Regions from separate parts of the Parabacteroides sp. AF21-43 genome, predicted to be linked through region 2. Evidence: riboswitches for the same ligand, from Rfam matches in the RefSeq annotation. Region 2 holds a riboswitch; each other region holds the start of a gene.
The links. A riboswitch is a leader RNA that binds a small molecule or an ion and turns the genes downstream of it on or off. The one in region 2 is predicted to bind cobalamin.

Region 1: linked by a shared signal. The riboswitch ahead of DWX84_RS20045 (TonB-dependent receptor) and the one ahead of DWX84_RS03675 (ABC transporter substrate-binding protein) in region 2 are both predicted to bind cobalamin.
Region 3: linked by a shared signal. The riboswitch ahead of DWX84_RS08160 (Ig-like domain-containing protein) and the one ahead of DWX84_RS03675 (ABC transporter substrate-binding protein) in region 2 are both predicted to bind cobalamin.
Region 4: linked by a shared signal. The riboswitch ahead of DWX84_RS20010 (threonine/serine exporter ThrE family protein) and the one ahead of DWX84_RS03675 (ABC transporter substrate-binding protein) in region 2 are both predicted to bind cobalamin.

Annotation. Positions count from the first base shown of each region.
Region 1 is NZ_QTMG01000041.1:16,168-18,363, forward strand. Features, by position in the region: gene DWX84_RS20040 (anaerobic ribonucleoside triphosphate reductase) at 1-593, opposite strand, end outside; cobalamin riboswitch at 855-1,056, shown strand; gene DWX84_RS20045 (TonB-dependent receptor) at 1,106-2,196, shown strand, end outside.
Region 2 is NZ_QTMG01000003.1:134,025-136,220, reverse strand. Features, by position in the region: gene DWX84_RS03680 (precorrin-2 C(20)-methyltransferase) at 1-465, opposite strand, end outside; cobalamin riboswitch at 532-731, shown strand; gene DWX84_RS03675 (ABC transporter substrate-binding protein) at 794-1,957, shown strand; gene DWX84_RS03670 (iron ABC transporter permease) at 1,967-2,196, shown strand, end outside.
Region 3 is NZ_QTMG01000008.1:145,565-147,760, reverse strand. Features, by position in the region: gene DWX84_RS08160 (Ig-like domain-containing protein) at 1-878, opposite strand, end outside; cobalamin riboswitch at 1,085-1,288, opposite strand; gene fldA (flavodoxin FldA) at 1,460-1,969, shown strand; gene DWX84_RS08150 (PepSY domain-containing protein) at 2,084-2,196, opposite strand, start outside.
Region 4 is NZ_QTMG01000041.1:5,956-8,151, forward strand. Features, by position in the region: gene DWX84_RS20010 (threonine/serine exporter ThrE family protein) at 1-1,203, opposite strand, end outside; cobalamin riboswitch at 1,256-1,456, opposite strand; gene DWX84_RS20015 (DUF5074 domain-containing protein) at 1,474-2,196, opposite strand, start outside.

The DNA of each region.
Region 1 (2,196 bases), on a different contig from region 2:
TCGATTCGTTTAGCCGGACGTGATTCGCCATGACCGGCGGAGAACCCGTATTTCAAGATGCGATCCAACGGGTGTTGTACGCAGGTCAAGCTTTTAGTCGGATAATAATCTTTATCATGAATATGGAGATAGTTGTTTGATACGGCTTCCTTGACCTCTTCGCTCAATAAATAGTCATCTACAAACGGCTTGGTGGTCTCGCTGGAGAATTTCATCATCATGCCGGCGGGTGTATCGGCGTTCATATTCGCGTTCTCACGGGTGATGTCGTTGGATTTGATATTGATAATCTCCAAGAACATATCCCGTGTTTTCGCCTTGCGGGCTACGCTTCGCTGATTTCGGTAAGCGATATATTTCTGCGCTACGTCCTTCCGGCTACTGGCCATCAATTCCAGTTCCACGGCATCTTGAATCGCCTCTACGGTCATTTGAGGTTCTCCCTTGAATGAGATATGGTCTGTGATTTGGCGAATCAGTTGCATATCTTCTCCCTTGTCTGTATGCAACATGGCTTTACGGATAGCGGTTACTATCTTCTCCTCGTTGAAGCCAACGATACGCCCGTCCCGTTTAACAACTGTCTGTATCATGATGTCGATTAATTTGTGATTGATTATGTGCGCAAAGGTATCGTATTACTCTGTATGATTTTCTTTTTGGAAAACTTTTTGCTAATTAAATTATGTTAATGTGTTTATATATAATAAGTTGAAAAATATTTTGGAAAACTTTGTGTGTTGTATGGTCTCTTTTCTTTTCCTTTTTGGCGATGTTGTACATTATAAGATTCTCTTTGTAAAGCTTTTAAAGAACATAAGCCGGGATATGTTTTTGTTTATATAAAATAATTCATACTTTTGCCCCGTTTTGGTGATGACGTAAAACCATCCGGTTTTGTCATAAAGAGGGAATCCGGTGCGAATCCGGAGCAGTGCCCGCTACTGTAAGCCTTTGTAAAGTAGAAAGCATTTCTCATACCACTGTCTGCGAAAGACGGGAAGGTCGTTTTCTAAGAGGTAAGTCAGGAAACCTGCCAAACGTTTTTTATTGCTGTTTTTCTCGGGGTCAGGAAAGCGGAAATATACATAATAACAAATCGTTTATGAAAAGAAAGTGTTTGTGCGCGGCTTTAGCTGTAAGTTGTGCGATAAACGTATCATTTGCGCAGGTACGTTTACAAGGTAAAGTCGTGGATGAAAGTAATGAACCAATCCCGGGCGCGAATATTCGTGTGTCGGAATCATTAAATGGTACAACAACGGATGCCGGCGGAAAATTTGAGCTGAACCTTCCCGATGGTAGACATCGTATTCGTGTGACTTACCTTGGTTATGAACAGGGCGTGTATCAAACGGATCACTCGGAAAAAGATGTCGTTATTAAGTTGAAAGAAAAGTATGTGAATATCGATCAAGTGGTGGTAACCGGTACCGGTTCGCATCGCCGCATGAGTAATTCCCCTATTCCCGTGAAAGTGCTTACGGGAAAAGACTTGAAAGAGGCGAGCGTAACTAATTTCCAAGATGCGATGACCAAACTGAACCCGAGTATCGTATTTATGGAGAACGGGCAAGGGGCTACGATGAACATGAACGGTTTGACGGAGAAATACGTGGTTATCTTGGAAAACGGCAAGCGTTTGGCCGGCGATGATACCTATTCCCGTATCGATATGTCTAACGTAAAGCGGGTAGAGATCTTGAACGGGGCCGCTTCCGCTTTGTATGGTAGCGACGCGATCGCCGGCGTTATCAATATCATCACGGATGATTCCCGCAATAAGGTGAACGTGACGAGCAATAGCCGTTATGGTAGCAAGAACCAATTCTTGCAGTCGGTCAACGCAGACGTGAATCTCGGGAAGTTCGGTTCATATACTTCTTATCAATATCAACGGGCCGATGGTTGGCAATTAAATCCCTATACGGAGAGTAAAGGCGAGTTGGTTCCTACCAATAAGCAAGCTTCCGAAGGATTTCACCGGAACGTGATCAACCAACGTTTCACGTACGACGCTACGGATCGTTTGTCTTTTTATGTGCGTGGTACATTCTTCGGACGTTCCAGCGATCGCCCGATGCCGATGGATAAAGTGAATACGACCAACTATGATATGCGGAAAGAGACGTTCACCTATGGAGCGGGCGCTCAATACATGATTAATAAGAACTCTTATTTGAACGCAGATTATCT
Region 2 (2,196 bases):
GGGGATTACGTTAATTTGCTCCTCTTGTTTTACGATATGTATCCCGGCCAAGGCACCTGCCGCTATAAATGCCGGAATTCCTGCGATTCGATCGACCGGGATTCCTGCTTCCTCGAATTTATCGTATACATATTGTATAGATGAATAAAAACCAGCGTCTCCCTCGGCGACGATCACGATTTGTTTTCCTTTCAAATATTCAGCTTGGGCATCCAGAAACAATTCGTTATAAGCGTTTAACGCATCTGTCCGTTCCTTACTCATTGGCAAAATAAACGGATGGATCAAGGATTCGTCTACCTCAATAGCTTTCAATATATCCGTCGCCCGAGATATGATTCCATGCTTGCCTTGTGTAGCAGGACAATAGATAATATCAGCCTTTTGTAATGTTTTAAGCCCTTTCAGCGTAATTAATTCCGGATCACCGGGACCTAATGAGACGAAGTGAATAGGATGATTCATGTGTATCTGTTTTTATTTGAAACGCAAAAGTCCTTAAAATTGCGGATGTATACAAATATTCTTACTACTTTTGTCGCTGTAATAGGCTCCGCTTATCTCTTTTTCCGGGAGGCGGATTAAAAGGGAACCGGGTGAGAATCCCGGACAGACCACGCTGCTGTGAACTTCTAAACATTCGGACAATACCTTGGCCACTGGTTTCGTAATCGGGAAGGCGTCCAGAATGGAAGTAAGTCAGAAGACCTGCCGGTTCATAAATAAATGTTGCTGTCCCGTGGAGCAGGACGAGAGTAACTGTCAATGATCAACTGTCAATTAAACAAGGATTATGAATAAGTTTATAGCGGGTGGATGCTTGCTTTTATCGGTATTGACTTTATCATGTACTTCAGGTATCCGTGAAAAAGGAGAAATAGGGAAGACGGCTTCCGTAGAGCAATCCGCATTCTCGCAAGAGCAGGTTAAGCCTTTATACGCCCAAGGATTCAAGCTTACCTATGCGGATCAATATGTCTTGGCTGATATTCAAGATCCTCAAAACGAGGAAAGCACCACGTTTCATTATGCGTTCGTAAAAAGAGGTTCGAAACCCACGGGGATTCCCGTTGATTATACGATGATAGAGCTTCCTATCCGAAGCGTTATCTGTATGACTTCCCTGCAATTATCGAATTTTATTAAATTGGGTGCCTTGGATAAGGTCGTTGGGATTACCAGTACACGGCATTTGTTCAATAAAGAGATGAACGAACGCCTGAAAGAAGGTAAAACCGCAAAGATCGGTATAGAGGGAAATTTCGATAACGAGGTTATCATGAGTATGAATCCTGATTTGATCCTTGTATCGCCATTCAAGCGGGGAGGCTATGAGACGCTGAAAGACGTGGGTATCCCCTTGATTCCCCATTTGGGTTATAAGGAGACTACGCCATTGGGACAAGCTGAATGGATCAAGTTCATAGGCTTGTTGTTAGGGGTAGAGAAAGAGGGCAATGAGCGTTTTGCCGCCATTGAGAAGAGGTATAATGAATTAAAGGAACTTACGGCGGATGGCAAGGTTAAAAAATGTCCGATCGTTTTTAGTGGCGAGTTACGGGGTGGAAACTGGTATGCCGTAGGAGGAAAGAGTTTCTTGGCACAGCTTTTCAAGGATGCCGGCGCTGATTATTTCTTGAAAGACGATGAGCGATCCGGTGGTGTTACATTAGACTTCGAGACGGTCTATAACCAAGCGGACGATGCTGATTTCTGGCGTATCGTGAATAGTTTCCCGGGAACGTTTAGCTATGAGGCATTGAAAGAGCAAGATCCTCGTTATGCGGATTTCCGTGCGTTCCGGGAGAAAGGGATTATCTATTGTAATATGAAGAACACGCCGTTTTATGAGAGTATGCCGACAGAACCGGAGATCGTCCTAGCGGATTTGCTTCATATCTTTCATCCGGATTTATTACCGGATCATGAGCCGGTCTATTATTCTCGACTTAAATAAGGAACGCTGATGAGACATTCAAATACCCTATGGATGCTGGCGATTGTCACGGCTATTTTTGTTCTAATCTTTTTGAATTTGGTGTTGGGGTCAGTCTCTATTCCTCTTCAATCGGTTTGGCATATTATCTGGAATTCAGGAAATGAGCCTATTACATGGCAGAATATTATTTGGAAATCCCGACTACCACAGGCATTGACAGCGTTGGTAGCGGGAGCAGGCTTATCCATCAGCGGCTT
Region 3 (2,196 bases), on a different contig from region 2:
GATGTTACGTGTATCACCGGGATCTCGGGTTCATCCCCTCCACCTCCAGAGGGTATTGTCGCAGCGACAAAGACATCCCCGGGCTGAGTTCCTTCTGATGTATTCATATTTCCATTCCAGCTCCACGCATCCCAACAACCATCCGTCAATACACGGCTTGTCGCACCTAAACCAGAATAGCTAAAATTAGAGGTTTGGCTACTTCTCACAAAATAACTCCAATAGCCATAATACCAACCGGCTTGCCAATGAATGCCATTGCTACAACTCCAATAGTCATAGTCATAAGATGGATATCCATATCTTTCCGCATTTATCGGGTGATAAATAACTCCTGTTTGAACCCCTTGCCGAATGGCGGCCGCAACATCCTCTGCCGGATGCTCTGGATGAGAAGTTTGCCCCAACAGCGGATTTGTGATAGGAGGTTCAAATTTAAACGCATTTTTAGGCTCAGACTTCGCTCCCTCTAGATCATAAGAAATATTAAGTCTACTTTCACCATACCCGATTCCATCGATCGTATATCCCATCCAGCCAGTGTATTGGGTGAGCAATACCAATCGAGGATCTGCTTGAGCAATCGCCACGATCATATCATGTCCGGTTGCCTCGCCATCCCAGCGATATCCCCAAACCATGGCATCCGGGCGATTCCCATCATGCCATTCAATCACTAAAGCGGCTTTATTGCTACCGTTACCAACCCAATATTGGATGTCATCGAAAGTAAAACTGGCATCAGCTCTTAACTGAGACTCCTGCTTTGTTGAGATATTCCTTGCGGAAGGATGCGGTTGACCTTGGACCAATACTTGCGCATAGGCTCCAACTACGTAAAAAGCCATTACAAAGAAAAAAGATAAAAACTTTCTCATAAGCATAATATTAATGTAAAACTCCAAAAAACAAATACACTGAATGATATAAAAAGACATGGCTTTAACAGGTTAACACAAAATAAATTACCCATAGTTCCCCACGAACTACGGCATAACTTACCCTATCAAAATTACCTCTTTAGAGCAATGTTCTCTGTATTCCATATTTGAATCATACGCTAAACCCCGGTAGCGTAAAATTGCGGCGGTTATCCGGCATTGGCAGGTCTTCTGACTTACTCCACTTTAGAACTTCCTTCCCGTTCCTTCCGGAAACAGTGGCAATGAGTTGATGTCTAAAGCTTTTTTGGAGCTTACAGCAGCGGGACTGTCCAGGTTTCTCACCTGATTCCCTTTTAATCGCCGTACCTGAATAGGGTAGGCGAACCAATACGATGGCAAATTTATAAAAAAACAATTCAAAATATACACAATTTTATCAAAACCTTTATTCCCTCAACCATCGCTGGCCATTCGTGGGTATTCGCAACCCTCAAAATACATATTTGTAGGTATTGCCGAGACTAATAAGATATCGGATATTTGTCTTCGTTATTAAACTATAAAAACAAATAGAAATGAAGACTATAGGAATATTCTACGGCTCGTCTACAGGAACGACGGAAGGGATTGCGAAACGTATCGCAGAGAAGCTGGGTGTGGAAGACAAAGATATTCATGACGTATCTAACGCTTCTCCCGCTGATGTAGCGCCTTATGAAATCTTGTTATTGGGCTGTTCCACTTGGGGCGCCGGAGATTTGCAAGATGATTGGGATAGTTATCTAGGGAAGCTGAAAAAGCTGGACTTAAGTGAGAAAACCGTCGCATTATTCGGTTGCGGAGACTCAGCCTCTTTTAGCGACACTTTCTGTGACGCCATCGGTACGATCTATTCCGACCTGCGAAATACAGGTTGCAAGTTCATCGGCGCTGTAGATGCCTCGGGATATTCATTTGACAGTTCCACCGCCTGCATAAACGGTATGTTCGTCGGACTTCCTCTGGATGAAATGAATGAAGACGATCAAACAGAAGGGCGGATCGACCAGTGGTTGGCATCTATAAGGAAAGAAGGAATTGAATAGACGCACACTTTTACATACATAACTGTTTAACCTTAATATTACAACGTTTGCGTATTCAACTTGATTGGTTTAGATTTATGAAGAGGTATGTGGGTCAAACATACCTCTTTCTTTTCATCTCAGTTTCCTGAATTGTTTCTTTATCCAAAAATAATAGCCGGTTATCGCGAAGATCGTCCCCAACAAGGAAACTAAGCAAGTCAATATACGGGTAGTCATTCCCCCCC
Region 4 (2,196 bases), on a different contig from region 2:
GAGTGCGGAATTGATCCCGTTGAAGAATGCGTTTGTGACCTCACCGACTACTCCATGCAGGTTTATAAATGCCAGTAATGAGCGATACATGAGTACTCCCGGAATCATAGGAATGACAGATGGAATCGTCAATACGTGATTGGGAACATGGCACCAATGAACCGCTTTTACGGCAAGGAGGCTGACTACGAAGCTTCCCATAAACGAGCCGATCACAGGACCATAACCTAATTCGAAGTTCACAAAGTTACGGGTACATACCGCAATGATACCTCCTACGGCTACCACCCATAATAATCGGCGTTGAATATTGAATATCATGGAGAAGCCTATGGCGGAGATAGCTGCCGCTAATGCATATATGTAGTACGGGTCATGTGGAACCATATTTAATTCACTGAACTTATGATCTATCTCGACATCATTCATGACAAGTACCCGCATGGCGAATGCGATACCGAAAGTCATGGCGGCTACCATCATGACCGTATTGGAGGCCCGGGTGATGCCGACAAGCAAATGATTGTCTAGCATATCATCCACGAAGTTAATCAAGGGTACGCCCGGCACGATAAATAAAGCGCAGGCTAATAATGGATGATAAGGAGTGTCGGATAGCCCGGAGAAGGAGGATGCGTATGCCAAGCAGGTGGATACGAAAGCGGCCGCGGCGATACTCATATATACGTTAAGTCCAGCCTCGACACAGCGGGCCCGTACCCTAAACCCGACGAAAGCGCAAATGGAAGCGAATAGGAATGCCATCCAGTCGCATCCGAATAGCTTACAGAATCCTCCGCATGCGAATCCCGCTCCGATAGCTACGATATAAGGGGTATAATTCCGGGGTTGGTGAACGATCTTCTCCAGTTCTTCCTCATATTTATCCAAGGAATAATCTTGCTCGATCGCCCGCCATGAAAGCTTGCTTACCTGTGAGATTGTCGTCATGTTAATGCCATGCTTCTCGCATTTCTGGAATTTGGAGAATGAGTTTCGCTCATCGCTTACGTTTACCATGATCATGGTCCACCGGATATCGATATGCAACTTCTCCTCGGGGATCCCCATAAAGGCGGCAACTCGTTTCATGTTTCGCTCGATACGATTCGTGTCGGCGGCGCTTTCCATCAACAACTTTCCTGTACGGAGCAAAAGATCCAGTTTGCGCCGTAACAACAATACTTCCTTGTCTGTCATCATTTTCTTTTTGTTCTTATATTGTCTGTGTATCCTATGTCCTAACCCACGAGGACATGAATCTGAAATGAATGGCAGGTCTTCTGACTAGCTCCCATCCTAATGCCTTCCCGACCCTATCGCGTCAGTGGCGAAAGTAGTATTAGAATGTTCAACAGAGCTTCACAGCAGCGGGACTGTCCCGGATTCTCACCGGATTCCCTTTTAATCCGTACGCCCGAATAGGCACTACGGAACCAATTCGGGCGCAAATGTACGGAATTTTTTTTATATTTACTTCTTAATCATCCGTAGAGACTCTGTCTTTCCTCCGGTTATGATACGGATGAAATAGAGGCCTTGGGATAGATCGCTTACGTTGATGGATTCTCCGGGATTGATCGTGGATTTCCGGACCATTGTTCCGCGAGATGTATAGATCTCTATCTTCGCCGGGGTATCGATATTGATTTGTATCGAGTTAACCGCCGGGTTCGGATAGATTTTCAAGGTCGGCTGCGAGACCTCTTCTATGCTTGTCGGTGCTTCTTCGGTTGTTACGACCATGTTCTTGGTGACGATCTTTCCGTTCGAGTTGAAGCGGACGGTTATTGTAGCCTTCTGATATTCCTTGATATCTGAGGTCGTACTGATGATTAAGGAGTCATTACGAACGATCGCGTTAATCGGGCTGGAGGGAGTAACGGATGAGACTGATTTTACGATGGCGGCATCCATATTGTCCTCATCGGTCACCATATTGCCTAAAGCGAGTTTATAGACTGGCTTTTCCTCGGTTAATACGATAGAGGAAGGGAAACCGGAAGATACTACCGGTGCGGCGTTATCCGGGAAAACCGGGATAGCCGGGAACCAATAGTTGACGATCATCGAATATTCTTGTACCACTTCGCCTTTGTTATTTATACGAGCTAACATGTGCGTAGGATCTTGGAACTCATGATACAAGAAGGTGTATAGCTCGTCGGTTTTTGGGTTAAGGCGAAATCCGGTTCC